DNA from 3 places in the Terrisporobacter hibernicus genome. Region 1 is predicted to be linked to each of the others. Evidence: riboswitches for the same ligand, from Rfam matches in the RefSeq annotation. Region 1 holds a riboswitch; each other region holds the start of a gene.
The links. A riboswitch is a leader RNA that binds a small molecule or an ion and turns the genes downstream of it on or off. The one in region 1 is predicted to bind cobalamin.
Positions count from the first base shown of each region.

Region 2: linked by a shared signal. The riboswitch ahead of pcrA (DNA helicase PcrA) and the one ahead of JW646_RS11940 (ABC transporter substrate-binding protein) in region 1 are both predicted to bind cobalamin.
Region 3: linked by a shared signal. The riboswitch ahead of JW646_RS02395 (hypothetical protein) and the one ahead of JW646_RS11940 (ABC transporter substrate-binding protein) in region 1 are both predicted to bind cobalamin.

Region 1 is NZ_CP081135.1:2,429,370-2,440,178, forward strand. Features, by position in the region: gene JW646_RS11930 (FecCD family ABC transporter permease) at 1-715, shown strand, start outside; gene JW646_RS11935 (ABC transporter ATP-binding protein) at 722-1,477, shown strand; cobalamin riboswitch at 1,555-1,735, shown strand; gene JW646_RS11940 (ABC transporter substrate-binding protein) at 1,882-2,790, shown strand; gene JW646_RS11945 (FecCD family ABC transporter permease) at 2,780-3,802, shown strand; gene JW646_RS11950 (ABC transporter ATP-binding protein) at 3,809-4,564, shown strand; gene acpP (acyl carrier protein) at 4,607-4,831, opposite strand; gene JW646_RS11960 (hypothetical protein) at 4,974-5,417, shown strand; gene JW646_RS11965 (hypothetical protein) at 5,452-5,658, shown strand; gene JW646_RS11970 (GDSL-type esterase/lipase family protein) at 6,275-7,021, shown strand; gene JW646_RS11975 (DUF4358 domain-containing protein) at 7,036-7,509, shown strand; gene JW646_RS11980 (MBOAT family O-acyltransferase) at 7,682-8,938, shown strand; gene JW646_RS11985 (DHHW family protein) at 8,957-10,120, shown strand; gene JW646_RS11990 (hypothetical protein) at 10,264-10,788, shown strand; gene JW646_RS11995 (surface carbohydrate biosynthesis protein) at 10,791-10,809, shown strand, end outside.
Region 2 is NZ_CP081135.1:1,660,966-1,671,774, reverse strand. Features, by position in the region: gene JW646_RS08030 (4-hydroxybutyrate dehydrogenase) at 1-742, opposite strand, end outside; gene JW646_RS08025 (AAA family ATPase) at 1,092-2,018, shown strand; gene JW646_RS08020 (VWA domain-containing protein) at 2,037-3,824, shown strand; cobalamin riboswitch at 3,916-4,090, shown strand; gene pcrA (DNA helicase PcrA) at 4,406-6,646, shown strand; gene JW646_RS08010 (M18 family aminopeptidase) at 6,658-7,950, shown strand; gene JW646_RS08005 (peptidylprolyl isomerase) at 8,290-8,814, shown strand; gene JW646_RS08000 (manganese-dependent inorganic pyrophosphatase) at 9,027-9,938, opposite strand; gene JW646_RS07995 (hypothetical protein) at 10,319-10,648, opposite strand.
Region 3 is NZ_CP081135.1:487,594-498,402, reverse strand. Features, by position in the region: gene JW646_RS02440 (FKBP-type peptidyl-prolyl cis-trans isomerase) at 1-452, shown strand, start outside; gene JW646_RS02435 (sigma-70 family RNA polymerase sigma factor) at 731-1,615, shown strand; gene JW646_RS02430 (hypothetical protein) at 1,732-1,962, opposite strand; gene JW646_RS02425 (LysR family transcriptional regulator) at 2,176-3,063, opposite strand; gene JW646_RS02420 (MGDG synthase family glycosyltransferase) at 3,301-4,377, shown strand; gene JW646_RS02415 (polysaccharide deacetylase family protein) at 4,368-5,057, shown strand; gene JW646_RS02410 (lysylphosphatidylglycerol synthase transmembrane domain-containing protein) at 5,050-6,126, shown strand; gene JW646_RS02405 (response regulator transcription factor) at 6,116-6,823, shown strand; gene JW646_RS02400 (HAMP domain-containing sensor histidine kinase) at 6,804-8,396, shown strand; cobalamin riboswitch at 8,637-8,827, shown strand; gene JW646_RS02395 (hypothetical protein) at 8,944-9,819, shown strand; gene JW646_RS02390 (leucine-rich repeat protein) at 9,973-10,809, shown strand, end outside.

The sequences.
Region 1 (10,809 bases):
TTCGGGAGCTTCTTTGGGAGCAGGGCTTATAATAGTTACAGGAATATCAATACCATTAATAGGTGGATTTACGTTACCATTTATAGGGTTTATATTTGGATTAATTACCATGTTTTCAGTAATTGTTTTTTCAACAAAAATAGATAAGACTATGTCAAATAATACAGTGGTTCTTGTAGGTATGGTTCTATCTTTATTTGTAAATGCATTACTAACTACTTTAACAGCATTTTTTAGCAATGATCTGAAAAGTATAACCCTTTGGCAAATGGGTAGTTTTGCCATGAGAGGATGGACTTACGTAGGATTAATATTACCATTTTTCTTAGTTGGAATGTTAGGTGTATTTAGGTATACAAAAGAGATGGATATTCTTACATTTGGAGAAGAACAAGCCAAGGCTGTAGGTGTGGACACATACAAAGTGAAGAAAAAATTATTTGTTTACTGTGCAATATTAACAGGAGGATCTGTAGCTCTTAGCGGGACTATTGGATTTGTAGATTTAATAGCCCCTCATGTAGTAAGAAAGGCTTTTGGTTCAAATCATAAATATGTTATACCTATGTCTTTTTTATTTGGAGGAGGACTAATGGTAATATCAGACTTAATCTCTAGAACAGTGTTTGCACCAATAGAACTGCCAGTGGGAGCAGTTACAGCGTTAATAGGCGCACCATTTTTTGCCTATGTATATTTTAAAAAAGGAAGTTGATATTAAATGTTAGAAGTTAAAAATCTTTATTGTGGTTATGATGGAAAAGATATAATTAAGAATATTAGTTTTAATGTAAAAAATGGAGAAAACCTATGTATAGTTGGCCCTAATGGCTGTGGTAAAAGTACATTATTAAAATCTATAGTTAATATTATTGATTATAAAGGAAGTATAAAAATAGATAATAAAGAATCATTTATGCTTAGTAGAGTAGAATTAGCAAAAAAGGTTGGGCTTATGAGCCAAATATCTCAGTTATATTTCCCATACACTGTTTATGATACTGTATCTCTAGGAAGGTATGCTTATTCAAAGGGACCTTTTTCAAAGCTTTCTTATAAAGATAAACAAGTAATTGTAGATAGTATGAATAAAGTAGGTGTATATGACCTTAAAGATAAGATGATTACAGAATTATCAGGAGGCCAATTACAAAGAGTATTTTTAGCTAGAATATTTGCACAAGATCCAGATATAATTTTACTAGATGAGCCAACAAATCACCTTGATTTTAAAAATCAAATAGATCTTTTGGAAAATCTTAATGAATGGGTAAAAAATAACAATAAAATTGTAATAGGTGTACTGCATGATTTAAACCTAGTGCAATATTTTGCAGATAAGGTCCTTATGATTAAGGATGGAGAAGAAGTTTCTTATGGAACACCAGAAAATGTATTAAAAGACAAATTGCTAAATGATATTTATGGAATAGATATAAAAAATTTTATGGTGAATATTTTACAAAAATGGGCTTAATATTAAAAAAGTAAAAATATACAAAATAAAAAAATTGAATAAGTTACAAAATATGTTATAATAAAAAAATAAAAATTGAATACATGAGATTTTAAGGTTCTATGTACAATAGATTAAAAGGGAAAGAGGTGTGATTCCTCTACAGCCCCCGTTACTGTAATGTGGACGAAACTCATTAAGCCACTGTGGTATTACCATGGGAAGGTGAGGAGTAGAATGAAGCTAAGTCAGGAGACCTGCCTAAAATCATAAAGTAGTTTCTTCGGGGTGAAGAAAATATTACATTATGAAACATTATGTTTTGACCTTTGAAATAACAAAGCATTTATGTTTAAAATCTATGTATATATTTGCCTAACCTTTTGGTTAGGCTTTTTTTATGACAATTTATAGGAGGAAAAGACATGAAGAAAAGATTATTAGCAATTATAACATGTTTTGTACTAATGTTTGCTGTAGGATGCAGCAGCAACAAAGAGACAACTGTTACTGACAGAGAAGGAAATGAAGTAAAAGTACCAACTAAATTAGAAAGGATAATTTCTGCAGTACCATCTAATACAGAAGTTTTAGTAGAACTTGGTGTAGCAGACAAATTAGTTGGAGTAGATAAGTATTCAGAAGGAATAGAAGGATTAAACAAAGATATTCCTAAAATGGATATGAATAACCCAGATGCAGAAGCAATAATAGCATTAGAGCCAGATATAATAATAGCATCAGGACACAATAAAATAGGTTCTGCAGAAGATCCATACAAAGCAATAGTAGAAGCTGGCATACCAGTAGTTTATATACCAAGTAGTGATAGTATAAAAGGAATATACAAAGATATAGAGTTTATAGCTTCTTTAGTAAATGAAGAAAAAAAAGGTGAAGAAATAATCACTAATATGAAAGCAAAAATATCTAAGTATGAAGAGTTAGGTAAAACTATTAAAGATAAAAAGAAAGTATACTTTGAAATAGGTCCAGCACCGAATTTATTTACTTTTGGTCACAGTACATTTTTAAATGAGATGATTGAAGTAATAGGAGCAGAAAATGTATTTAAAAATGAGAAAAGCTGGTTTGCTCCAACAGAAGAAGCAATATTAGATGCTAACCCAGATGCAATATTTACAAACGTTAATTATGTAAAAAATCCAACAAAAGAAATATCATCGCGTAATGGATGGGAAAATATAAAAGCAATTAAAAATGGGGATGTTTACTATATAGATTCAAACTCATCTGCACGTGGAAACCAAAATATAATAAAAGCTTTAGATGAAATGGCTAAGTCTATATATCCAGATGTATATGGAAAATAAAAATAGAAAGAAAATATTATTAAGTGTGTTAATTGCATTTTTTATTATAAGTATGGGAGCTTCCAATGGAAGTTCCCATATTAGCATTTTAGATACTATATCAATTATATTAAATAAAATTTTCAACTTACCACTTAATGAAACCATAACATCTCCACAAATATCTATAGTTTGGAAAATAAGATTACCAAGGGTATTATTAGCATTTATAGTTGGTGGATGTCTAGCTGTAAGTGGTGCTGTAATTCAATCTGTATTAAAAAATGAGCTGGCATCACCATATACACTAGGAGTATCTTCTGGAGCATCTCTTGGTGCAGGATTAGTAATAGTTTCAGGTGTATCAATACCATTTTTACAGGGACTTACCCTACCTTTAATAGGGTTTATTTCAGGCTTAGCCACTGTATTTACAGTTATAACTTTCGCATCTAAAATAGATAAAACAATGTCAAACAATACAATTATTTTAGTAGGAATGGTATTTTCTTTATTTGTAAATGCTTTGTTAACCACATTAATAGCATTTTTTACTGAGGATTTAGAAAGTATTACGCTATGGCAGATGGGCAGTTTTGCCATGAAGGGATGGTCATATGTAATTCTTATTACACCCTTCTTTATTATAGGAATGTTAGGAGTTTTTAGATTTACAAAGGAAATGGATATACTTACTTTTGGGGAAGAACAAGCTAAATTAGTTGGAGTTGATACACAAAAAGTGAAAACAAAGTTATTTGTGTATTGTGCTGTTTTGACAGGAGGCTCAGTAGCCTTAAGCGGAATTATAGGATTTGTAGATTTAATTGCACCTCATATTGTAAGAAAAATATTTGGCTCAAATCATAAATATGTGGTCCCTATGTCATTTTTATTTGGTGGATGTTTAATGGTTGTAACGGATTTAATAGCTAGAACTGTATTTTCACCAATGGAACTACCTGTTGGGGCAGTAACAGCTTTAATAGGAGCACCATTCTTTGCTCATATATATTTTAAAAAAGCTAGGTGATATTAAATGTTAGAAGTAGAAAATTTATATACAGGATATGATAAAAAAGAAATAATTAAAAATATTAATTTTAAGGTAAAAAGAGGTGAAAATCTTTGTATTGTAGGGCCAAATGGATGTGGTAAAAGTACACTTTTAAAATCCATTGCCAATATTCTTGAATACAAAGGCAATGTAAAGATAGATGGGAAGGAAGTAAGTAAGATTAGCAGATTGGAACTGGCTAAAAAAATAGGTTTAATGAGTCAAATAACTCAACTATATTTTCCTTATACTGTTTATGATACTGTATCATTAGGAAGATATGCATATTCTAAAGGAGCATTTGCCAGATTATCTTCTAAGGATACTGAAATAATAATTGATAGTATGAAAAAAGTTGGCATATATGAATTAAAAGATAAGATGATCACTGAATTATCAGGAGGACAACTTCAAAGAGTTTTTTTAGCAAGAGTATTTGCTCAAAATCCAGATGTAATTTTACTTGATGAGCCAACTAATCACTTAGATTTTAAGCATCAAATAGAATTATTGGAAAATTTAAATGATTGGTCAAAAAATAATAATAAAATAGTTGTTGGTGTATTACATGATCTGAATTTAGTTCAGTATTTTGCCGATAATGTTCTTATACTTAAAGATGGAAAAGAAGTTGAATATGGACTTCCTGAAGAGGTACTTAGTGGATCTACATTAAATAAGGTTTATGGAATAGATATAAAAGATTTTATGAAAAATATTCTACAAAAATGGGCTTAGATATATGAAAAAGGGATGTTCAATGAACATCCCTTTTATTTATTAGCGATTTTCTATATATTCTACTATATCGCCTATAGTTTTGAAGTTTTCAGCATCTTCGTCTGGTATTTCTATATCAAACTCTTCTTCTAGACCCATTATAACTTCAACAGCGTCTAAAGAATCAGCATCTAGGTCTTCTTTAAGAGATGTTTCCATAGATAATCCATCTTTACCATCTAAACCCAGTTGTTCAACTATTATATCTCTAATTTTTTCAAACATTATAACCTCCAACATAATTTAAAATTTAATTGTAGTTTAATATAATATGGTCAATTTTTCAATATATAATCAAAAAAAGTCCTAAAGTTTTAAAATAATGAATATAAATTTAATATAGATAATAACTTTAGGAGGAAGAGTAATGAAAAACATAGGATTATTATTATCGTCAATTACAGCTTTTTTTATAATTCTTGGTTGTCTATTTTATAACTCATTGCTTATAGATATGAATAGAATAAAAGATTATGTTACTGAGAGCAATGTTATCTTACAAGAGGTTATGGAAAATCAAGGTAAAGTTGATGATAAAAAAGGAGAATATATATCTAGATTAATGAAGATAAAAAAGGGAATGGAAAATTCACATACTTCTTTTTTATTTGACAAATATAAAGTAATCAAAACTTCAGCTATAGAATTACTAATAGATGTGATAAGTGAGGATAATGAAGAAGATAAAGAAGAATGCTTAAAACTAGTATTTAAAGCAAATAATCAAAGCCAAGATGAGCTAAATACGCTTATGAATAAAAACTTTATTGAAGTAACTTATTTGTGCTTGAAGACATATATTAGTATATAGTAAGATAACCGTTTGACTTTGAGGGGGGAGTGACATGGCGAAGTTAGAGGATACTTTATCAAGATTTTTCGGTGGAGATGATTGTGGATTTAATGGAGGACTGTTAATAGTAATAGCTATTGTATTTTTACTTTTAGCTACGAACATATTTGATGATATATTTGACGATGACAGTATATGGATTTGGGTGATTTTAATTATATTACTATTATTCAATTTTGATGATAATTGCTGTTGCTAGTTAAAAGAAAGTTAATAACCCATTTTAGATATGAACTTATTTAATATCTGAAGTGGGTTATTTTTTATGTCAATAGATAATTGTGGTTGAAACTTTGATTATGAAGATTTCTTAACTTTACATAAATTCTAAGTTAAGATTTATGTGATAATCTTTTAATAATAAATTAGTAAATCAGAAGGGGAGCGTAAATTATGTGAAATAATAAAACTTTTGTATATTTATTGTAGAATATGAGTTTAGTTGTTTTGAAGTAAGAATGTAAAAATTTTGGGTTTCAAAACTGTAATAAAAATATCGAATACGTAATAAAAAGTACGTTGAATAGGTAGTATATTTTTAGAAATAAATCTAATGATAAAATTAGTTTATAATTTCTCTATTAATGAATTATAACTAGATTTTAATAAAAATAGTTTGATTTTAACTGAACATTCATTATTGTAGAAAAATGTCTTGTTTTGTAAAATTTACCTGTCGATAATTGTTTTTTATGTATTGTTATGATGTTATAATAATATTTGTAAGAAAACTAAGTTAACAGCAAGGGGGAATTATCATAAAAAAGAGAGTATGGGCGATTACAACAATATCACTAGTAGCTGTAACAAGATTCATGAATTTTAGTGACAGTATTAACGCTCTTGATAACCAAAAAAAGATAGAAGAGGCACAAGTTGCCAAAGGAATTGAAATAGTAAAAGAGTTAGAGAAAAAAGATGTATCACAATCAGAAGAAAAAATTAACCTTGTGCAATCTAATTTGCAAGGAGTTAACATAAATCAAGAAAGTAACGATCAAGAAAATAACAATCAAGAAAATAATAATGAAAAAATTAATCTTATAGATAAGTTTTCAAGTTCTGTTATATTGGGAGATTCGAGAGCTGAGTCAATAGTATCCTATGAGATTTTAGATAGTTCACCAGTAGTAGCTTATAAAGGAAGGAACCTTATAAGTGCACAAAAAGAAGGAGATATAAATAAAGCTATTAGTTTGGCTCCGGCAAATCTTTTCTTAACTTATGGATTAAATGATGTGGAGTTATATGGTGATCCTTCAGATTTTATAAAAGAATATGAAAAGGTAATAAAAGATATTCAAAGTAAATTACCAAATACAAAAATTTACGTAAACTCAATTTTTAAAGTTAAAGACAAAGCGATAAGTGAATCTCCATCCTTAAAAAATGTACCTCAGTTTAATACAGCTATCATAAATATGTGCAATAAACTAGGCGTTACCTATATAGATGGCTCATCAATAGTTGATGAAAGTTCATATGAAGATGATGGAATACATTTTAAACCTGGATTTAATAAAAGATGGGTTGAGATGTTAGTTCAAAAGGCTAACTTGTAAGGAAGGAGACAGATATGAAGATAAACTTAAAAAAGAAGTTACTAATGGCTACATTTCTAATAACAACTGTAATTACAGTTGGCTGTGGTGTTAATAATGATCAAAGTGTGGACAAAATAGAAACTGAGATGAAACAGGAAGTAAAGTTTGACAAAATGAAAAAAGGAGATAGTAAATCTCTTAAACGTTTTTATAAATTAAATGCAAATGATTACGATGGAGTAATTTTATATACACCGCAGTCAACAATGGATGTAAATGAAGTATTAATAGTGAAGGTAAAAGATGAATCTCAAATTCAATCCTTAGAAGATAGCATTGATTCAAGAGTTAACTATCAACTAGAAAGTTTTTCGGGATATGGTCCAAAGCAATGTGATTTAGTTGATAATTATGAATTAAAATCAAAGGGAAACTTTGTGTTTTTTGCTATCTCTGAAAATGCACAGCAAATAAAAGAAGCATTTTTAGATAGTATTAAGAAATAGCATTTCAGAGGAGGCGATTAAAATAGTATTCAGTAGTATAGTTTTTTTATTTACGTTTTTACCAATTTCACTTTTAATTTATTATATTTCACCAAAAAAATTTAGAAACGCCATATTATTACTAACAAGTTTAGTGTTTTATGCATGGGGGGAACCAGTGTATATATTCCTCATGATAGGAACAATTATATTTGATTATATTATGGCACTGAAAATAAATAAGTATAAAAGGGATAGAAAGAAAGCAAAGCAATTTTTTATATTTACACTTTTAGTAAATGTGGGAATTTTAGTGTTCTTTAAATATGTAGGATTTATAATAGGAAATATTAATGGTATATTTTCAATTAACATTCCTTTTAATGAACTGGCTTTACCCGTAGGGATATCATTTTATACATTCCAAGTACTATCTTATATTGTAGATGTGTACTTAGGCAAAGTTAAAGTGCAAAGAAGCTTTATTTCTTTTGGGGCTTATGTTACCATGTTTCCCCAATTAGTGGCAGGACCTATAGTTCAATATGAAACTATAGAAGAACAATTAAATTATAGAGAAGAATCTCTTGAAAAGTTTGGACAGGGTGTGGAACGTTTTATCCAGGGTTTAGGCAAAAAAGTACTACTTGCCAATAGTATAGGAATCATATGGACAACAATAAGTGCCATGGATCTTGGTAGCATGTCAGTATTAACAGCTTGGATAGGAATAATAGCCTATACTTTCCAAATATATTTTGACTTTAGTGGTTACTCAGATATGGCCATGGGTTTAGGAAAGATGTTCGGATTTGACTTTATAGAAAACTTTAATTTTCCTTATATTTCAACAAGTATAACTGAATTTTGGAGAAGATGGCATATATCTTTAGGTTCTTGGTTTAGAGAGTATATTTATATACCTTTAGGGGGAAACAGAGTTAGTCTAGGAAAACAAATAAGGAATATATTTGCTGTATGGTTTTTAACAGGGCTTTGGCATGGAGCAAGTTGGAACTTTATAGTTTGGGGATTATATTATGGTGTAATCCTTTTATTAGAAAAAATGGTATTTGCTAATATATTAGAAAGAGTACCAACATTTATAAAGCATATTTATACCATGTTACTAATTATGATAGGCTGGGTATTCTTTGCCAGTCCAAACTTATCTTTTGCTATGGAATACTTAAAATCAATGTTTGGATTTGGAAATCATGTGCTTATGGATAGTGCAGGAATTTACTATTTATACACAAATGCAATTATGTTTGTGATTTTAGGAGTATGTTCTACACCTATTGTAAAAAACATTTTAGATAGAATAGTTGTAAAATCAAAGTTAGGATATGTTAATGGGTCTCTAATAACATATATGGTGATTCTATTTTTAGCTACGGCTTATTTAGTAAATGAAACTTATAATCCCTTCCTATATTTTAGATTCTAGGAAAGGACGTGATTTAATATGAACAGAAAAAATAAAATTAAACAAAGACAACATTATAAAACTTCAGCACTATTATTTATACTTTTTTTAGTATTATTTGTTGGAGCTAATATAATAACTAAGGATAAGACTTTTTCGGAAAGAGAAAATAGAATGTTGGCAGGAAAGCCAAAGTTTTCAGTTGATAAATTATTAGAAGGAAGGTTTACTTCTAAGTTTGAAGATTATGTGGTGGACCAATTTATAGGAAGAGACTTCTTTACAAATGTGAAGATAAACATGGATAAGTTATTAGGAAAAAAAGAGTCCAATGGAGTTTTCTTAGGAGAAGATGGATACTTAGTAGAAAACTTTAATAAGCCTAATGAGAAAGCTGTTAAAGAAAATATACAAGCTATAAATAATTTTTCTGCCAGATACAAAAACATAAAACAATATATGTTAATTTCACCAACAGCAGTGAGTATTTTAAAGGATAAGCTTCCTATAGATGCACCAGTTATGGACCAAGAAGCTTATTTACAATCTTATAAAGATAAATTACCACAAAGTGTATCCTTTGTAGATAACTATAAAACTATGTATGATCATAGAAATGAATATATTTACTATAAAACAGATCATCACTGGACATCTTTAGGAGCATTTTATTCATACAAAGAGTTAGAAAAGTCTATGGGACTTGAAGAAAGTCCAGAGGATTATTACACGCAACAAATGGTTTCCAATGACTTCTTGGGAGCATTATCATCAAAAAGTGGATACGATGTTAAAGAAGGAGATAAGGTGAATGTTTATTTACCTGCAAAAGGTGATTCTCAGAATGTGGTAGTAAATTATGTAGAGGAACAAGAAAGAACGGCTACACTTTATAGCAGCCAAGCACTAAAGCAAAAAGATAACTACGAAGTTTTCCTTAAAGGAAATCATCCTTTAGTAAAAATAAAAACAGACGCTAATAATAATAAAACCTTACTATTATTTAAAGACTCTTATGCTAATAGTTTTATACCGTTTTTAGTTAAAGACTTTAGCAAAATAATAGTAGTTGATCCAAGATATTACTACGAAGATATAGACAGCTTGATGCAACAAGAAAATGTAAATGAAGTACTCTATTTGTACAATGCTAATACATTTTTCAATGACACATCACTATCACCTGTGTTAAATAACGAATAATAAAAATCCCTTGAGATAATAACTCTCAAGGGATTTTTTACATGTGATAAATATGTTGAACATTTTATTATATTAAAACATATTGTAATAATAAGAAATTATTTATAACAAATTGTATTTTGCGAAAGGGTGTTTATGCAAACATGAGAAATTTAGTTGAATTTGTTAATTTGTATAAGTCATATGATAAAGAGGATGAAGATCAAATTCAAAATCAGTATAACAATGCTTTTTTTTTAAGAGAAGTAAAAAAGGCTTTAATTGAAGAAAATGAAAAAAGTAAAAAAAAAGTAAATAATGTATTTCATTGTTTTAAGGAATTTATTGAAAATAAAGTGAATTATAAAAAAGTTGAAAGCTATAGAAATCTAGACAAAGAAGATGAGCGATTATCTCAGCAAGAAGAAAACATTAAAGAAATTTTAAATTACTTAAATAGATTTATTAATGCAAAAGCATATTATGAAAAATTTGAAAGCTATAAAAACATAAGATATATAATGAGTGACTTAGACAATATAGAAGAAAATATGGATTGCCTACAAAAAGAAATAGATAAACTTATATATGACATTGAACTTGAAAATAATGAACATATTTTAAATTATAACTATATAGAAGAAAAGCTTGATGAAATAGTAAGAGAGATTGCAAAGGAGAGGATGTAAATATGAAAGTAATAATTTTTT
Region 2 (10,809 bases), 770 kb from region 1:
CGGCATTACCAAAAGCTATACCAGCGTAAGTGCTAGCGATTAAGAAGTCATCTAGAAGATTATTCAAATCATCTCTTCCATTATCAACAATATTTTTAAATCCATTAATAATCATTTTTATAGCTTCTATAGAGTACATTTCTGTAAAAATAGAAGCTTTTGGAGATACAAAAGACTCGATTGCATGAATAAGAGCATCTATTGAGCTTGCAGCAAAAACTTTAAAAGGTAAAACCTTTAATAGCTCAGGGATTAACACTGCATAGTCTGCTAGAATTGAATCATGAGCAAGACCCAATTTGCTGTTTATAGAGTTTAAATGAAGTACAGATATATTAGTAACCTCGCTACCAGTACCACAAGTCGTAGGAATAAGTATTAGTTCTTTATTTTTGACAGGTTCAAATTTCTTTTCAAATAAATCACAAACAGGTGAAAATTTTTCTAAAGCAAAAAGTTTTGCAACATCTAAAATACTTCCTCCACCAATTCCTATAACTCTTTTATAATCAGTCTCTTTAACTTGAGCATATATTTTTTCAACCATTATATCAGTAGGTTCTCCACTACCGAAGTCTCTTCTGTATACTACATTAGCATCTTCAATAAAATTTTCGAAAAATGGTTTGTAAATATATTCATTTGTTATTATTAAGTCACTTTTATTTATATTGAATTTTAAACAAAATTCTTCACACTTATTAAAAGTAAGTATTTCTGGAGATAATTTAAAACTTTTCATATGTAATCCTTTCTAATAATTCAATTTTTATTATGAATTGTATTATGATAATTATATCATAATATATTTAGTAGTATTATTTGTGAAAGATATGTGTAAATAAAAAGTTAATTGTTAGGTTTTATAATTAATCAACTATAATTATTGATTTGGTAAATAATAAAGAAATAGCAATATAAATATATAATTAAAGAGTTGAAAAAGATAAATCAAAAAATATCTTGCAACTCTTTTTTATTATTAAGTGCTAAAAATATTACTGAATTTTAAACAAATAGACTATACTTTTATTAAGTGCAAAATTAAAGGATATAATAATAAGAAGTATTACTTACAAAAGGAGATTATTATGGATATAATAGAAAACTTAAGAATTCAAGGGGTAAGTGAGTCTCTTATAGAGGATGTACAACATTTTAGAAAAGAATTTAAAGTTGATAAAGAAGTAGAGCACAGGGTGACAAAATCGCCGGCGTTTTATATTGGTGAAGATATTTTGTCCATGTGTATATCTGCTATTTTAGAAGAAGAAAATATATTATTATCTGGGCCTAAGGCTACGGGGAAAAACTTACTTTCGGATAATTTATCAGAGATATTTGGAAGGCCTCAGTGGAACACTTCCTTCCATATAAACACAGATAGTTCATCACTAATTGGAACAGATACTTTCATAGATAATGAAGTGAAACTTAGAAGAGGATCTGTATATGAATGTGCCATTCATGGTGGATTTGGTGTTTTTGATGAAATAAATATGGCTAAAAATGACGCAATAGTTGTTGTTCATTCTGCACTAGATTACAGAAGAGTAATAGATGTGCCAGGATATGAAAGAATAAACCTTCATCCAGCAACTAGATTTATAGGTACTATGAACTATGAATATGCAGGTACAAAAGAATTAAACGAGGCCTTAGTTTCTAGATTTTTAGTAATAGATATTCCAGCAGTAAACGAAGATAAATTAATGATGATTTTGAAAAGAGAATTTCCTTGTACTGATGAAGAAAAATTAAATCAATTTGCAGGAATTTTTTTAGATTTACAATTAAAATCTCAAAATGGAGAGATATCTACAAAGGCAATTGATTTAAGAGGATTAATAGGTGCTTTAAAAACTATTAAAAGAGGACTTAGACCAACCCTTGCTATTAATATGGGTCTTACAGGAAAAACTTTTGATATTTATGAAAAAGAAATTGTGGATGATATTATTAGGACAAGAATACCAGAGAAATGGGAAAGTAAAGATATATTTCCTAATTTAAAATAACCTGAAGTAGGTGATAAAATGAGTGGAAATACTAATTGGATATATAATAACTACGAATTTGAAAATAGAGTAAATAATTTGGCATGGACAGTTTGTGGTATGTACGAGGAAGATATAGACTCAAGTGAAAAAGATTATTCATCCAAAGATGTTTCTTTGTATTTTGGTATAATTGCTGGAGCAAGAAGAAAGTACTTAGATTGGGATATAATTAAAAAATATATAATCAGTAGAATAAAAAAATCCTACGATAAAGATATTTTATATACTTTGATTGAACTTGTGCTTAATTCTGTAGTAGAAGATAAAGTGATAAATGAAAGGCCAGGAGTTGAGGAAATAAGAAGCAAAGCATACAAAGACATTCTTGTGAATTATAGTAAAATTAATAAAGAAGATATATTACAGACATTAAGATATACATTTATACTTCAAGCTATGAACAGACACCCTGCAGTGGATGGTTTGACAAGAAGAATAATGAAAGATATAAAATCTATTGATTGTAACGATGATTTGATGAATATCTTAAAAAGATTAGATGAAATTTATTTAACTTATTTTGAGTTTATAATAAACTCTCAAAGAGAAATTTCACAAGGAAATGAACAAGATATAAAAAATGTAAATGTGGACTTTGATACTTTCTCAGATTTTATGTATGAGGAGTTATATATGGATGAGGAAATAGAAACCATAGAAAGTGAAATTAATAATATAAGTAATACCATGCTAGTTGAAAACTTAGGTGAAATGGGTAGTGGAGATCTAGGAAAATCCTCAAATAGAGTTATATATGTGGATGAAGTTATGGCTCAAAAAATATATGATAAAGTAGAATATTACTATGGTAAAGCATTTCTAAGTGAAAGTGAAATAAGGAAAATTGAAACTAAACATTGTAGAGATGTTCATGAAGGGTGTAGGGTTCATTTTACGGATGGAGTATTACGTAGTGAATGTAACAATGTTTTTCAGTTAAAATATGTTACGAGACAAAAAGAAAACAATTTATACAAATATAGAAATAATATTAAACTACATAAAAGAAGTATTAATAAATTAAAAGAAAGCATATCAAGAATATTAATAGAGGAAAGTGCTATTGATAGAATTTATTCCGACGGAGGAACTATTTGTGCCAATAGAGCTTGGAGAATAGGAAGAAGCAACAATTCAAAAGTTTTTTATAAGGATATAAGAAATGAAAAAGGAAAGTATGTTATAGATATATTACTTGATGCCAGTGGTTCACAAAGTAGAAACCAGTTTAATGTGGCAATACAGGCATATATAATTGCTACTGCTCTTACATCAGTTGGAATTCCCAACAGAGTTATGGGATATTTAAGTTTTTTAGATTATACTATATTAAAAAGATATAGAGATTATAATGATAATATTAATTCTTGTGAAAATATATTTGAGTATTTTGCAGCAGGAAATAATAGAGATGGACTAGCAATAAAGGCAGCAAGTGATTCTTTATTAGAAAGAGAAGAAGAAAATAAAATACTTATAATACTTAGTGATGGTAAACCAAATGATGTGAAAATAGGAAAAGATAGATCAAGAAGTTTAAGAGGAGAGGCTTCTTATAAAGGAATGATAGCAGTAAAAGATACGGCTTTAGAAGTTCGAAAGGCGAGAAAACAGGGAATACTTGTATTAGGGGTTTTCACTGGGAAAGAAAAAGATTTAGAAGCAGAAAAAATAATTTATGGTCAGGATTTTATTTACACTAAGGATATAGAAAGATTTTCTGATATAGTTGCGATGTATTTGAAAAAAATAATAAAAAATTAAGATATTTTAGCAAAATATGAAATAAAATAATTGTTAAAAATTAACAAATATTCTTTTGTATGTGCTATACTTATCTTAGTTAAAAAATTAAATTAATTAAAGTATTTTAGGTTCTTAAACTAAGATTAATAGGGAAAAAGGTGAGATACCTTTGCAGCCCCCGCTACTGTAATGTGGACGAAACTTTTAACCACTGTGGAAACATGGGAAGGGAAAGGAGTAGAATGAAGCAAAGCCAGGAGACCTGCCTACAATATAAAGTGATTTCTTCGGGGTAGGAGAAATATCTTAATAAAAATTTTTATTTGAAGATATTGTGCCTAACTTGAAGTTAGGCACTTTTTAGTTCTTATGAACTTGAATAAGCCCTCAACCTATTTTATTTCAAAATAGTTTGAAAATAGAATAACCCTTAACCTATACCTTAGGATTCTCCAAAATCCTAAGGTCTTTTTTTATGATAATTTACAGGTTAAGTATTTTATATTTTATTCATGGGAATTATTATAGTATTATGGAGTTTGAAGAAAAAATAGAATTAGATTAAAATATATTTATATGAGCATTATAGGAGGATATATATGATTTCAGATATAATAGAAAAATTAAATCCAGCTCAGAGAGAAGCGGTAGAAAATACAGAGGGACCTGTTTTAATACTTGCTGGAGCTGGATCAGGAAAGACGAGAGTTTTAACTACTAGAATTGGTTATCTTATGGAAGATAAAGATGTTAAAGCTGAAAATATTTTAGCTATAACATTTACAAACAAAGCTGCAAATGAGATGCGAGAAAGAGTAGAAGAAACTTTAGAAGGAACAGACACTAAGGAAATGTGGATTACAACATTCCATTCTTGTTGTGTTCGTATTCTTAGAAAAAGTATAAATAAAATAGGCTATAATAGAAGTTTCGTAATTTATGATAGTCCAGACCAAGTTACTTTAATTAAGGACTGTATGAGAGAATTAGATATTAGCGATAAAGCATTTGATCCTAAATATGTATTAAGTTGCATATCTAATGCAAAGGATAAATTGTATTCTCCTAAAAGATTCTTAAAATTAAATGAAGGTGACATATCTAAAACAAAAGTAGGAGAAATTTATGCACTGTATCAAGATCGTTTAAAAAGAAATAGTGCCTTAGATTTTGATGACTTAATAATGAAAACAGTGGAACTGTTTAAAGAATGTCCAGATGTGTTAGATTTTTATAGGAATAAATTTAGATACATAATGGTAGATGAGTACCAAGACACAAGTAAAGCACAATATGAATTAATAAAATTATTAGCTAAACAACACCAAAATATTTGTGTTGTTGGAGATGATGATCAAAGTATTTATGGTTGGAGAGGAGCTGACATAAGAAATATCCTAGAATTTGAAAGGGATTATGACAATGTTAAAATAGTAAAACTTGAGCAAAACTATAGATCAACACAAGTAATACTAGATGCAGCTAACCATGTTATTGCAAATAATACAGAAAGAAAAAGAAAAAGACTTTGGAGCGATAAAAAAGAAGGACAGCTAATAAAAATCCAATTGTCAGAAAATGAAATTGATGAAGGTGATTTTATAGTAAATACTATATCATATATGAAAAGATATGAAGATAGGTATTATAAAGACTTTGCAGTTTTATATAGAGCCAATGCACAAGCTCGTTCTGTGGAAGATGCATTAAATAGGGCAGGAATACCATATAATATTTATGGTGGTATTAAATTTTATGAAAGAAAAGAAATAAAAGATATTATAGCTTATCTTAGAGTAATACAAAACCCTCAAGATGATATATCTTTAAAAAGAATAATAAACGTTCCTAGAAGGGGAATAGGCCTTAGAACTATAGAAAAAATAGAAGACAGAGCCAGCTTAAAAGAAGAGAGTATTTATTCCGTATTAATTGACATAGAAGATAATTCTGATATATCAAGAAAAGCTAGGGCTAGTATAAGTGAATTTGTAGATTTAATGTCTACATTAAGAAGTTTTACAGATGTATATACTGTCAGTCAAGTTATTGAAAAAGTATTGGATGTAACAGGATACAAAGATGAATTACTAAAAGAAAAAAATAACGAAGGAGAAGATCGATTAGAAAACTTAGAAGAACTTATATCAGTAGCTTTAGAATTTGAAAGTTCAAGCGATGATAAGAGTTTAGAAACATTTTTAACAGGAATAGCTCTTAGTGCTGAACCAGATAGCGAGGAAGAATCTGAAGATAGAGTCTCTTTAATGACAATACATTCTTCAAAAGGTCTTGAGTTCCCAGTAGTATTTTTAGCGGGAATGGAGGAAAAAATATTCCCAATTGCTAGAGCGATACAATCAATGAGAGATAGTGATATAGAAGAAGAAAGAAGACTTTGCTATGTTGGAATAACTAGGGCAAAGGAAGAATTATTTTTAACTTTAACAAGAAAGAGAACTTTATATGGAAGAACTAATCCTTCAATTGCATCTAGATTTATAGAGGAATTACCAGGTGATTGTATAGAAAGATTAAATAAAGACCAAAAAGAATTATCTTTTTCTAAGGCAAATTATAATATTCTTGATAAATATACTCAAAAATATAAAATGAATAATATGAATAAGGTTGAAGTTGCTAAAAAAGCAAATGCTACTATAAAAAATACATCAAATGAAAGTAATATAGATGACTTAAAACTTGGAGCTAAAGTGCATCATCCAAAGTTTGGCTTGGGAACAGTAGTAGCTTTAAAAGGTCCAGATGTGACTATAGCTTTTGATAACCAAGGTATAAAAACTATAAATAAAGAATACACGACTTTAGATTTAGTTTAATAGGAGGAGTTATGAAAAAACAATTTGCTGAGAATTTAATAGATTATATTTATGATAGTCCAACTGCATTTAATGCAGTTGAGACTAGCAAAGATTTATTATTAAAAAATGGATTTAATGAACTGAAAATGAATGAGAAATGGAAACTTAAAGTTGGAGGAAAGTATTTTATAACTAAAAATTCATCTTCATTAACAGCCTTTGTAATAAACTCTGACAATATTCAAGATGGATTTAGAATAATAGGGTCTCATAGTGACTCACCAACCTTTAGAATTAAACCTAATGCAGAGATGACTGTGGAAAATTCATATTTGAAATTAAATACTGAAGGTTATGGCGGTGCTATACTAAGTACTTGGTTTGATAGACCATTGGCTGTTGCAGGCAGAGTAGTATTAAAATCAGAAAATGTATTATGTCCAAGACAAGAGATAATAAATATAAATCGCCCAGTTTGTATAATACCAAATATAGCTATTCATATGAACAGAAGTATAAATGATGGATATAAGTTTAATAAGCAAAAAGATACATTGCCTTTAGTTGGATTAATCAATGATACACTAGAAAAAGATGATTTTCTATTAAATGAAATAAGTAGAGAACTAAATGTGGATAAAAAGGAAATTCTTGATTTTGATTTGTATTTATATGAATATGAAAAAGGAAATATAATTGGACCAAGTGAAGAGTTTATATCATCTTCTAGGCTTGATAATTTGTCTATGGCTCATGCAAGTTTACATGGGTTAATAGATTCAAAAGGAAAAAATGGTATAAATATAGCTTCTATATTTGACAATGAAGAGGTAGGCAGTTCTACGAAGCAAGGGGCTGACTCTAATATGTTACTAAACCTATTGGAACGAATTTGCATAAGTTTAGGCAAAGATAGAGAAGAATTCTTTTCAGCTATTTATTCATCTTTTATGATATCTGCAGATTTAGCTCATGCTCTTCACCCAAATTTTGTTGAAAAGCATGACCCAACAAACAAGCCTATTATGGGTGGTGGGCCTGTAATAAAAATTAGTGCAAATCAAGCCTACACAAGTGATGCTTTTTCATCAGGAGTATATAAAAATATATGCGAAAAATGCGGAGTTAAATATCAACAATTTGTGAACAGATCTGATGAAAGAGGTGGATCCACAATTGGGCCAATTTCATCAACACATTTAGACATTAATTCTGTGGATATTGGTAGTCCAATATTATCTATGCATTCAGTGAGAGAACTTGGAAGTGTAGAAGATCATTTTAATATATATAAGACCTTTGTCGAATTTTATCAGATATAAAAGAATAATGGTGAAAAATTCTGTAAATTACAGATGAAAATGTGGATAAAGACTGAATAAAATGTTAATAAGTTGTAGATAAGTGGATAACTATGTGGATAAAATGGTAATAAAACGTAATGTTTTAATTTTATATATAAATAAAAACTTTGAAATATAGTAGGAAATTTTGAAATTTAATGGCTGTGGATAGTGTGGATAAAAATGCAGAGTTATCCACGCAAACATTAATTAATTGTTTTAAATATGGTAAAATAATAATAGAGTAGTTATTCTTTTATAACTTAGTATATAATAATATATGAAAATACATAACAACCAAAGAAAGAAGGTATAAATATGGAAAATAAAAATCCTATAGTAACTATAGAAATGGAAAGTGGAAAAACTATAAAAGTTGAGTTATATCCTAATATAGCTCCTAACACAGTAAATAACTTTATAAGCTTAATAGATAATCATTATTATGATGGAATTATATTCCACAGAGTGATAAGAGGATTCATGATTCAAGGCGGATGCCCACAAGGAACTGGAATGGGCGGACCAGGATACTCAATAAAAGGTGAATTTAATAGCAACGGATTTGCTAACAACTTAAGACATGATAGAGGCGTAATCTCTATGGCAAGAACTATGATGCCTAATAGTGCAGGTTCTCAATTCTTCATCATGCACAAAAACTCTCCACACTTAGATGGACAATATGCTGGATTTGGTAGAGTAATAGAAGGAATGGATGTAGTAGATGAAATAGCAGACACTCCGGTTGATAGAGGAGATAGACCTAAAGCTGATCAAAAGATAAAAACTATGACAGTTGAAAAGTTCGGAGTTGATTATCCAGAAGTAGAAAAAATGTAATAAATGTAAAAAATAGAAATAAATACTATTTACAACTGGTGCTACATGATTTACAATATTTAAAGTAAATCCTAAAAACAAAACACAAACACCAGAAGAAACAAACCATTGTAATAATATTATTACGATATAATGATTTAAAAATAAAAAGTGACACAGATTAATCTGTGTCACTTTTTGCTTTTAATAAATTGTATTTTTATATACTTGAACTATATATTTTTAACTGCATCAGTTAACTTAGGTACTAATTGTTTCTTTCTTGAAACAACACCTTCAGCAAATACACCTTGAGTAGCATTTACATTGAAAGCTTCAGATATTATTTTATCTTCACCTTTGTATATTAGGTAAGAACCTTCGTTTATTATATCAGTTATAGCAAGTACTAACATATCAAACTCAGTTGCATTTATATAAGTTAAAAATTCTTCTTTTTTAGATAAAACTGCATCTATATCTAAAGTCATAACTTGTCCTATACCAACTTTTTTACCGCTCATGTCGAATTCTTTGAAGTCCATGTTTACTATTTCTTCTATAGAGAATCCTTCTAATGAAGTACCTGCTTTAAACATTTCCATTCCATATTTTTCGTAGTCAACCTTAGCTATTTTAGCTAATGCTAAAGCTGCTTCCTTATCTTTTTCAGTAGTAGTTGGAGATTTGAATATTAAAGTATCTGATAATATTGCAGATAATAATAATCCAGCTATTTCATAAGGTATTTCCACATTATTTTCTTTATATAAGCTGTAGATTATTGTACAAGTACATCCAACAGGCATCATTCTTACGGATATTGGAAGATCAGTAGAAAGGCATCCTATCTTGTGATGGTCTATTACTTCTACTAAATTAGCTTCTGCTATTTCATCGGCAGTCTGCGCAACTTCGTTGTGATCTACTAAAGCAACGTCTTGTCCTTTTATTGCTCCAACTGGTAATACCTCTGGTGCATCTACTTTAAAATAGTCTAAAACAAACTTAGCTTCTTTTCTAGGCTCTTCTAAAGCATAAGCTTTAGCCTCAGTACCTAATTGTTTTTTTAAATATGCTAATGATATTGCTGAGCATATTGAATCAGTATCAGGACTTTTATGTCCAAAAACAAATAAACTCATATATAAAACTCCTCTCATAAATTACGAATAGTAATTAATTTATTGTATTTTTATTAACATCACATAGGGTAATTAATATGTGATATTATTTTATATAACAATAATTATATCAAAATCTTGGTAACACTGACAATAATCTTAATAGATGATAATTTTATTATTGTCGATTATTATAGATGTAATAACAAAGAATTGATAAATTATTATATGTTAACGTTAAAAATTTATCAATATATATAAAAAATAATACATATAAAACAAAAAATTTAAAATATTCAGAAAATTTCTTGACACGAGAAAATTTTGGTATTACAATTGAATTATAAATAAAGAAATAAATAAAAATAGGGGCCTGTTAAGGCCCCCTTAATTTTTTTTTATTAATTTTTACTTATAATAACTTTCTCTTGAAGGTTTTTAATTTTAAAAATACTATTAGAAAAATCTACTTCAAAGTTTGCAAAAGCAGAAAATAAATCTATATCTCTCATAAGATGCACCGTCATTAAGTGGTCTTCTTTATTGATTCTTAGGAGAATAGACCTAACATATGGAAATTGAATTCTAGAGTTAAATATTTCTGACTCACCAACATTTATATCTACACATCTATAATTTATATCTATATACAAATCTACATCATTATCTTCTTCTCTTATTATTCTGTAATCAAAATCACTATCTAATTTTAATTTTCCTATTTTAATCATTGTTTCACCTCTCAAATAAGTATTTATATTCATATGCTTAGTATACAATATAAATTATATTATCATAAGTTATCAACAAAAATTTAATTTATATACTTAATGATTGCTAAAATAATAACATAAAATTGTTTTAATAAAAAAATAGAGAAGAATAAATTTAT
Region 3 (10,809 bases), 1.9 Mb from region 1:
CAAATGTATTATTAAGTGAGTTTGAAGAAGGTGCTGAGGGTACATTAGACATAGTTGTAAATGTAAAAGATAAAGAAGGATATTTTGCACCAGTACTAATAGTAAGATGTACAGACGATGATGTAGAATTAGAAGGAGATGTACTACAAAAGGAAATTGAGTTTTTAGAGTATGTTGATAATATAACAACTGCTGGAAGAATGATACTTACAAATGGAGATCAAATGATGTATGCAGACTGGACAGGAGAAGAATATGATACAGAAGCATCTCTACCTACATACGAACAAATGGAAAAAGAGTTCTTCCAAGCAGAAGAAAGCATAGAATTAGAACACCATCACCATGACGGATGCGGATGTGGTCATGACCATAATGAAGAAGGACATAATTGTGGATGTGGAGATGATTGTGGTTGTAACGATGACCATGATTGTGGTTGTTCAAAATAAATATAAAGTTAGATATAATAATATAATTATTCGTAATAAAAAATAGATTTGTAAATATTTTTTATTAATTATAGAATAGGATATATTTTAATAATTTGTAAAACGTAATAACTTAAATAAAGGTTTTTAGGTTATTTTGTTGAATGTTTAATGAATTAGAAAATATACAAAGAACATGCATTTTTTCATGGAGTAAAACATACTATAGTTGATATAGACGAAATATGTTTTTACCAATTTTTTAATGAACAATATGTATAAAGAAGGGGTTAGATTATATGGGGGCTAACAAAGAGCATACTTACGAAAACTATGTTTTTGCAGATTCATCATCTGCATCAAATGCTATGAAAATGTATTTAAAAGAAATTGAAGAATACAAAATGCTAACACCGAATGAAGAAATAGAATTGGCAAAAGATATAGATGATTCTATTCCGGATGCAAAAGAAAAATTTATTAATGCCAATTATAGGCTAGTTGTCAGTATTGCAAAAAAATACAGAAAAGAAAATGTAGATATGCTAGACTTAATTCAAGCTGGAAATATAGGCTTAATAAAAGCAGTTGAAAAATATGACTACAAAAAAGGATTTAAGTTTAGTACCTATGCTACTTGGTGGATAAAACAAAGCATCACTAGATATATTGATGATTGCGAAAACACTATAAGAATCCCAGTACATCTTCATCAAAGAATAAACTACATTAAAAGGAAAAAACAAGAATTGTCTAATGAGTTACAAAGAGAGCCATTATTAGATGAGCTAGCAGAAGCATGTGATATGGAGCCTGATAAAATTCTTGAGATTTTAAAAAGAGATAAAAATGTAGTATCTTTAGATACTCCTATTAAGGAGGATGAAGATAGTTCTTTAGTTGAATTTATACCATCAGATGCCAACTTAGACGATGTTGTAATTCATGAAGTGGAGCAAAAGAATCTTAGAGAAAAGATAGATGAACTTCTTACAGGACTTAATGATCAAGAACAAAGAGTATTAAGAATGAGATTTGGATTAGATGATGATGATCCAAAAACTCTTGAAGAAATAGGAAAAGTATTTGGGGTAACAAGAGAAAGAATTAGACAAATTGAAGCTAAGGCTATTAGGAAATTGAGACATCCTAGTAGACTTAAGCAACTAAAAAATTTCTATTAAATTTAATTTCTATTAAATTTGATCAATGTTAAATGGGTGATTATAAATTTGTAATCACCTATTTTTATGTAAAAAATTACTTTTCACAATAATATACGCATATTATATAGCAAAGGTTAGACCCTTTTATTTGATAAAATATATAGCTGCATAGCAGATTTTTTTATTAAGTGATTGAAATAATAATCATCCTCATGATCATCATCAATATTATAAAGTTTTGTAACATCCATGCCAAGTAATAAATTTAAATTATTTATACGATTAAACTGGATACAAACTTTTAATAAAAAATAAACAAGACTTAAGGATAGTAAGGAAAAAATAACAATAACAGTAGAACTCATAATAAAACCTCCCATGAAATCTTTTATTAAGAAAATTGTACTATACTTATTCCTTACTTTCACTATAAAAAAAACTACATTAATTTTGCAATTATTAAAAAAAAACATAATATATTTAAAAATAAAACAAGAAAATATAAAATTCTACATGAGAAAATTGTAAAAAATTATATTTACACTATGAAAAAAATTATTCATTTAATGATATTTAATCTATAAAGTTAAAACAAAGTCTTTTAATTCTCTAATAAATAAGTTATTTGCTTTTGAGTGGGTAATATTGTTAGCAAGAATATAAGAAAAATTTCTAGTAAAGCTGTAATCCAATGAAATAATTTTTAATTCCTTGTTATAATATGATGGATAAGCTATTAAACTAGACACAATAGTAACCCCAAGATTATTTTTTACAGCTTCTTTTACAGCGTAATTACTTCCAAACACCATAATATTTTTAGGCTGGATTTTGGAATTATTCAAAAACATATCTAAATATTCTCTTGTACCAGATCCCTTTTCTCTACCAATCCAATTATATTTTTTTAATTTATCCAAAGTAAAATTATCTTCTTTTATATCACTATTGTATGGTAATGCTAAAACCATTTTATCTTCATAAAAATATGTTTGATTTAAATTAGGAGAAGAAACAGTTCCCTCCACTAGACCTATATCAAAAGATATGTTTGATAGTTTGTCACAAATAGATTTTGTATTCTCAATAAGAACTTCAATTTGTATATTTGGATATTTGGAACAAAATTTCTTAAGAAAATTAGGTAAAATATATTCACCTATTGTTAAGGAAGCACCGATTTTTAAATGGCCTTCTACATTTTGGGTAGTATTATGTAATTCATCCATAGTCATATCTAATAAGTTTAATATTTCTTTAGCCCTTTTATATAGTATTTCTCCGTTTTCTGTAATGTATATATTTTTTTGTTTAATAGATCTATCTATTATTATGGTATTAAAATATTTTTCTAAGCTTTTTATATGATTACTAACGCTAGGTTGAGATAGATTAAGGTGTTTAGCAGCCTTAGTAAAGTTTTTAAACTCAACAACAGATATAAATGTTTTTAATTCTTCAATCAAAATATCTTTCCTCCTAATATTAACAATAAGTCATTATAATAAGTATAACTTTAATTTATATATTTTAACCATTAATATTTCTTATTATTATCATAAGAAAAATGAATAAAAAACAAATGTGACAAAAATGTAAGCCAAAATACCAGTAATCTTACGTAATCTTACGAAAATGTAAAGGCAATATGAAAATAATTAATGTATACTTTAAATTAGTTAATAGATTGTGAGGTAATTAAAATGAAAGCATTAATATTTACAGGGGCATTTGGAATGGGCCATTATTCGGCAGCAGAAGCGGTGAAAGAAGAAATATTAAGAGAAGAACCAGAAGCAACAGTTATTATAATAGATATGATAGAGTATATATTTCCAAAACTTAGTGAATTAATATATTTAGTTTTTAACTTTATGGTTAATAAATTCTCTTTAATTTATAATTTTTTTAATAAAATTGTAGCAAAAAGAACTAGTGTACCACTAAAAAAATCGGTAATAAAAAAAGTGGATTTATTATTAAAAAATAATGATGTTGATTTGGTAATTTCTACTTTTCCAGCTTGTTCTCAATATTTTTCAGCATATAAAAAAATGAGAAATTGTGATATTCCTCTTTATACTTATGTTACAGATATATCTGTAAATGAAGAATGGATTAGTGAGCAAACTGATTTATATTTTGTAGGTAGCGACATAACAAAAAAATCACTTTTGAGTAAAAATGTAGATAGTGATAAAATAGTAATCAGTGGTATACCTGTTAAACAAAATTTTAAGGAAGAAAAGATAATAGAAAAGTCAAAGGATAAAAAAGAAGTATTAATAATGGGTGGGGGCTTAGGTCTTATGCCTTGTGCAATGGACTTTTTAGAAAAACTTTCAAAAGATGATAATGTAGAAATAACATTTATAGCAGGTAAAAATAAAAAACTACTAGAACATGTAAAAGAAAAGTATCCTAATGTGGAATCAATTGGATATACAGATAAAGTTGACAAATATATGAAAAAAGCAGACTTAATAATTTCAAAATCTGGTGGAATAACATTATTTGAAGCTATTTTTAGTGGAACACCATTATATGTTATTAGACCATTTTTATATCAAGAAATAGGAAATGCTTTATATATACAAGACAGTTGTATTGGTAAGGTAATATGGACAAATGGAACGGATATTTATGAAGATGTAACATCTTTACTAAATAATGAATTGCTTTTAAAAAGCATGGAAGAAAATATAGTAATTGAAAAAGAAAAATTACAAAGTACATCACCACTTAATTACTATTATGGAGGTATAACAGCTTGTTATTAAAAATTATAATAGCTTTGGTTATAATATTGTTGTGTTATAGTATTGTGCCAACTTATTTATATAAACTTCAATATAAACTAACAAAGAAAAATAATTCAAATGATAAAGTGCTATACTTAACTTTTGATGATGGACCAGATGAAAAGTATACGCCTTGTCTTTTAGATTTGTTAAAAAAACATAATATAAAGGCAACTTTCTTTATGGTAGCAACTTTTGCAAAAGAAAATCCTATAATAGTAAATAGGATGAAAGAGGAAGGTCACTGTATAGGTCTTCATTCTTATGAACACAAAAATGCTTTATATCAGAGTAAATCTTATACTTCATATGATTTTGAAGAAAGTGTAAAAGCCATGGAACAACTAGGCGTTAACGTGAAGTTTTATAGACCGCCTTGGGGGCATTGTAATATATTTACAAATCATGAAGCGAAGAAAAATAATTTAATAAAAGTACTATGGGATGTAATGGCACAGGATTGGGAAAAAAACACAACATCTCAAGTTATATGTGATAAATTATTAAGAAGAAGTAAGAATGGAAGTATAATATGTTTGCATGATGGACGTGGAAAAGATGAAGCGCCATCTAGGACAATAAAAGCCTTAGAAAAAGCAATTCCAGTTTGGGAGAAAAAAGGATATAAATTTTTGACTATGGAGGATTATTATGAGTAAAAAAGTTTCTCCAAAGAATATATTAAAAAACGGTGGTTTATTTATTGGATTAATTTTATTAACTTTTTATATAATTTTTAAAAATAACAATATAGAAGAGATTATAAATGCAATCTCTACTTTAAATATAAATTATATAGTAATAAGCATAATTTGTAGTTTCACTTTTGTTATTTGTGAAGGTATAAATATAGGTAGAAGTCTAAAACTTATGGAGTATGAAATTAATTTTATAACTTCCATAAAATATGCAATTATAGGCCTATTTTTTAGTTCTGTAACTCCTTCTGCAACAGGAGGTCAACCAATGCAAGTTTACTATATGCACAAAGATGGAATTCAAGTATCGCATTCATCTTTAGCTCTTCTTATGGATCTTGCTAGTTTTCAGTTTGTAACAGTTACTATGGCCATAATAGGGTATGTAACTCAACATGAATTACTAGTTAATACTTTGGGGAATATTAAATACTTTGTTGCACTTGGAATTTTTTTAAATACAATAGTGATGATATTTATATTAACAGCAATTTTTTCAAAAAGATTTATAGGAAAGTTTATTGATTTTATTTGTTTTATTTTAGTTAAAATCAAATATAAAAAAGTAGATAAATTTAAAGAAATGGCATTATGTCAAGTGAAAGAATATAAAGACAGTGCTAAATATTTTAAAGAAAATAAATTAACAGTTTTAAAAATTGTATTAACTACAACAATACAAATAATAGCTCTTCACAGTATTTCGTTTTGGGTATACAAGGCATCTGGTTTAAGTGGGTATTCTTTTGTGACAGTAGTTATGTTACAATCAGTTTTATACATTAGTGTATCTGCATTACCACTACCTGGAGCTGTAGGAGCTAGTGAAAGTGGATTTATGCTTATTTACAAAACTTTGTTCCCAGTTCAACTTTTAAGCTCAGCTATGCTTGTAAGTAGAGGAATAAGTTTTTATTTATTAGTACTATTAAGTGGCATTGTTCTTGCTACCACTTATCTTTTAAACATCAGAGGGAATCATTACATTAAAGTTACTAGAAAAAGAAGAGGTGAAAATTTTGACATATAATATACTGGTTGTAGAAGATGATATAGACATAATAAAGCTACTAAAGATTTATCTTGAAAATGATGGCCATAGAGTGATTTCTGCTCAGAACGGATTGGATGCATTACAGATAATAGAAAATATAAAAGTTGATTTAGTAGTAATGGATATTATGATGCCAAAAATGGATGGTTATGAATTAACCATGAGAATAAGATCAAAATATACTATTCCAATAATAATTTTATCTGCTAAAAATGAAGATAGTGATAAGATAATGGGATTAAATTTAGGTGCAGATGATTATATAACAAAGCCATTTAATCCATTGGAAATAGTGGCAAGAATTAATTCTAACTTAAGAAGATTTTATGATTTTAACAAAGTAGTAGTACCAAAAGATGAAGAGGTACAGTTAATAGTTGGTGACTTAACTTTAGATACTCAAAAGTTAGCTCTTTACAAAAAAGGAGAAGAAGTTGTAGTCACACCTACAGAATATAAAATTTTGGCTCTTCTTATGAAAACACCAGGAAAAGTATATACAAAGTTGCAAATATGCGAAGCGATTAATGGAGATTATATTGAAAGTGACAATAATACTATGATGGTTCATATTTCTAGACTGCGTGAAAAAGTTGAAGATGATTCTAAAAATCCTAAGTATATAAAAACTGTGAGAGGAATTGGATATAAAATTGCGAAAAAAGAAAAGTAAATTTTTTACCATTTTAGTTGGAAATTACATTGCTTTTACAGTAATAATTATAATTTCTATTATATGTATATTACATGGTATAAATCATAAAATAAAAGATATTGCTAGTGAACCTAGAATTAATGAATTAGTAGATTATGCAAGCTTAATTACTGAAAATGGAAATCATCAAATTAATAAATCACGTATAAAAAAATTAGCTGGAAAAGATACTTTCATTCAATTATTAGATGAAAATAATAAGGTTATATATGAGAGTGTGCCTGGAAAATTCAACAAAGAATTTACAAAGGGAGAGTTAAGCTGTATACATGATTATTATGTGGATCCATATATTGATATTCAAAAATATAAAAATGATAAAAATAAAGAAAATGTATCAGTATCCATAACTTATTATGATGAAAATGACGATATTCATAATAAAATTTACGTGGTAGATGATAAATTAAATTTAATATATACGAATACGGGAGATACTAGAAAATCTTTTACTAAAAATGAGTTTAAATATTTAACAGGAGCTTATCTAAAAGGATATGATATTAGAAAATATTCTTTTAAAGATAAGGACAATGAAAAGTTAACGCTTTTAATAAATACTCCTTCTCTTACTAATGAAATATATAGTAAAATTTTGATTACTTGCATATGCGCATTTGTATTATTTATACTAATATATATTATCTTAATTATAATATTTATAACTTGGCTAAATCATAAAGTAAAAAGACCGATTAATATTTTAAATGAAGCCATTGTCAAGTTTAAAAACGGTGAGCGTGAAAATTATTTAGATTATGATGGACCACAGGAATTTTGTGATATTTGTAGTAGTTTCAATGATATGTCAAGGAAGTTGTATAATAGTGAGAAAAAGCGTGAAAGCTTGGAAGAAGAAAAACAAAAAATCCTTGCGGATATATCCCATGATTTAAAAACACCAATAACAGTTATAAAGGGATATTCAAAAGCTGTTTGTGATAATCTAGTTTCAGAAGAAGAAAAAGATCAATATCTTATGACTATATATAAAAAAGCAGATCACTTAGATGAATTGATTAATACTTTTTATGAATATAGTAAATTAGAACATCCAGATTACAAATTTGTTTTTGAAAAAATAGATTTATGTGAATATGGTAGAGTTTATCTAGCAGGAAAATATGAAGAATTAGATATAAATGGAGTGGAGTTGGAAGCTGATATTCCAGATGACCCTATTTATTGTAAGTTAGACAGATTTCAGTTAAAGCGTGTTTTTGAAAATATTATATCAAACTCATTAAAACATAATAAAAAAGATTTATCCATATTATTTGAAATAGAAGAATATTTTGATATGGTGAAAATAAATATTGCAGATAATGGCCATGGAATTCCAAAAGAAATACGAAAAAATATTTTTAATCCTTTTGTGGTTGGGGAAAAATCTCGTACTAAAAAAGGTTCAGGGCTGGGACTTGCCATAAGTAAAAAAATAGTAGAAGCTCATGGTGGAAGTATAAAAATTGTGGATGCTAGAAAAAACTATAAAACAGAATTTGAAATTATACTTCCAAGAGAAGTATAGAATTTTAATCAAAAAGATTTATTGATGCCAGGTATGAATTTTCATACCTGGCATTTTTTAATTGCATAAAAACATAAGTACAATATTATGAAGGGTGTGAAAAGTAGTACTATGATGGTACTACTTTTATTAGAAAAAAGACTATACCAAAGTCTGAATAAATATACAGTATAATGAATATGAGGTAATAATTTGTAAACTTATTGAATATTATAGATAATAAAAAATAGTAATGTAAATATATAAATAATTAATATATGTAAAAAATGAAAAATATTTTTTATTTTGGAAGTGCGGTGAGATTCCGCCACAGATTATCCCTGCTGTAATAAGTTACGAAATTTGCTATTACCACTGGAGTTATCTCTGGGAAGGAGCAAAGAGTAGGTTTGAGCTTTAGTCAGAATACAGGCATATTGTAAGTTTATGGTGAAAGTTTCCGAAGGCATAATCGGAGGTTTATTTTTCATGTGGTTTTTGATAATTATATGGAAATTAATCTTCCTTATAAATAATAATATTTTTAATAAAGAAGGGGATGTTTTTTATGAACAAAAGATTTAGAAAATTTGCAACTACAGGAATGGCGGCAGCTATAATGTTATCAATGGGGGCAACATCATTTGCAACTGATTTTTTTACAGAGTATCCTAATTTAACTAATTATAATACTGATTATAATTATACTGTTGAAAAAGGAAGTGGAACAAAGGATCAAGCTTTAATGGTTCAAGGCGCAACAAGTAATTGGTATGGCACAAGTCTTTTTAATAATGAAGCAGATGCAAATTCTATTAATTGGAATATTGTACAAGGAAGTACAGATGCTGTAAGTGTTAGCAAACAAGCTCCGAAAGCAGTAGGAAATCAATTTGCAGCTAAAGGAAATGCTGAGATTGATACGTCAAAGAATGCGGGAGTGGCAGTTGTAGAAGCAACAAATACAAAATCAGGATATATGGACTTTACTGTAGTATTAAATCCAAAGGATGTACAAAAAGATGTTTCTGGTGTGAATGTAAGAGCATACGATGCTTCAAGTGGTAGTTTTAAATTTTTAAAAAGTAATAAAGGGTCTGTATCAACAAGTGCTGTATCATCTAAAATAAATTATCCATCTGCAATGGATGCAATATCTGTTGTAGCTGATAATTTTGTTGATGATTTACAATGGGGAAGTAAATTCTTAAAAAATGTAAATATAAATAATAAAGATTATCCATATATGGAAAATGAACTTGGTTGGATGTATAGAGTATATGATTCTGAAGGAAATGCGACTTCTGAACAAAAAATGGTAGATGTTTCTGAAAAAGTTGGCGGAGAAACATTTGATGTGGAGTCAGGACAAACTGTTGTTTGGGCATATGGAGGCTATAGCGTACAATTCCCAGAAAACTTGTCAGGGTTACCTACTAAATAGTAAACAATTAAACCATTTGTGTTAATAAATATATTTATTATTACAATAAGAAAGATGATAAATTTATTACATAATTGGTAATTTGTTATAAAAGGGGTGCTTTCAGAGCACCCTTTTATAGATTTATAATATTTTAATTTTGGGGGGAAAGATATGAGGAATAAAAACACTAAGAAATTAAGTCAAAAAATTATTAGCTCTTTTCTTGCATTTATTATGGTGTTTACCTTATCTACAGTATCATCAATAAAATCTTTTGCACAAGAAGTGTTAACACAAAAAGTACATGTAATAGTAGAAAATACTACGTACTCTAAAAAAGATGGAGCAGCATGGGATGGAACTTTAGTAGATGATTGGGTAAAAATTGAAGACAATATGACTATGATGGATGCAATAGTTAAAGCACTAGATAAGGTGAAAGCTACACAAACAGGTGCAGAAAATAACTACATAAGTGAAATCAATGGACTAAAAGCATTTGATGGTGGATCTAGTTCAGGATGGATGGGAACTAAAAATGATTGGTTTGTTAATCTAGGATTTGGGGCATTTAAAGTAAAAGCTAATGATGAAATTAGAGTAATGTATACTACTAAGTTTGGATCAGATATAGGTGGAAATTATAGTAAGAATGATACATCATTAAAAAATATAGATTTTAGTGAAGGAAGTTTATCACCTAAATTTAGCAGTGAAACTAAAGAGTATACACTAGCACTTGGAGATACTAATAAAATAACTGTAAAACCAACAGCTGCTAATAAAAACTACCAAGTAAGAGTATATAAAGGTGAAGATGTAGACACATCAAAAGAAGGATATAAAAGAAGTGAAGAAATAAAAGTACTAGATGGAGAAACTATAAAGGTTATATGTGGTGATAAGTCTTGGCCAGGATCAGGCCAAAATATAGAATCTAGTACATATACATTTAAAATAAAATCAAATATTAAATCAAACACGGCTCCAGTAACGAGCAAAGAAAGT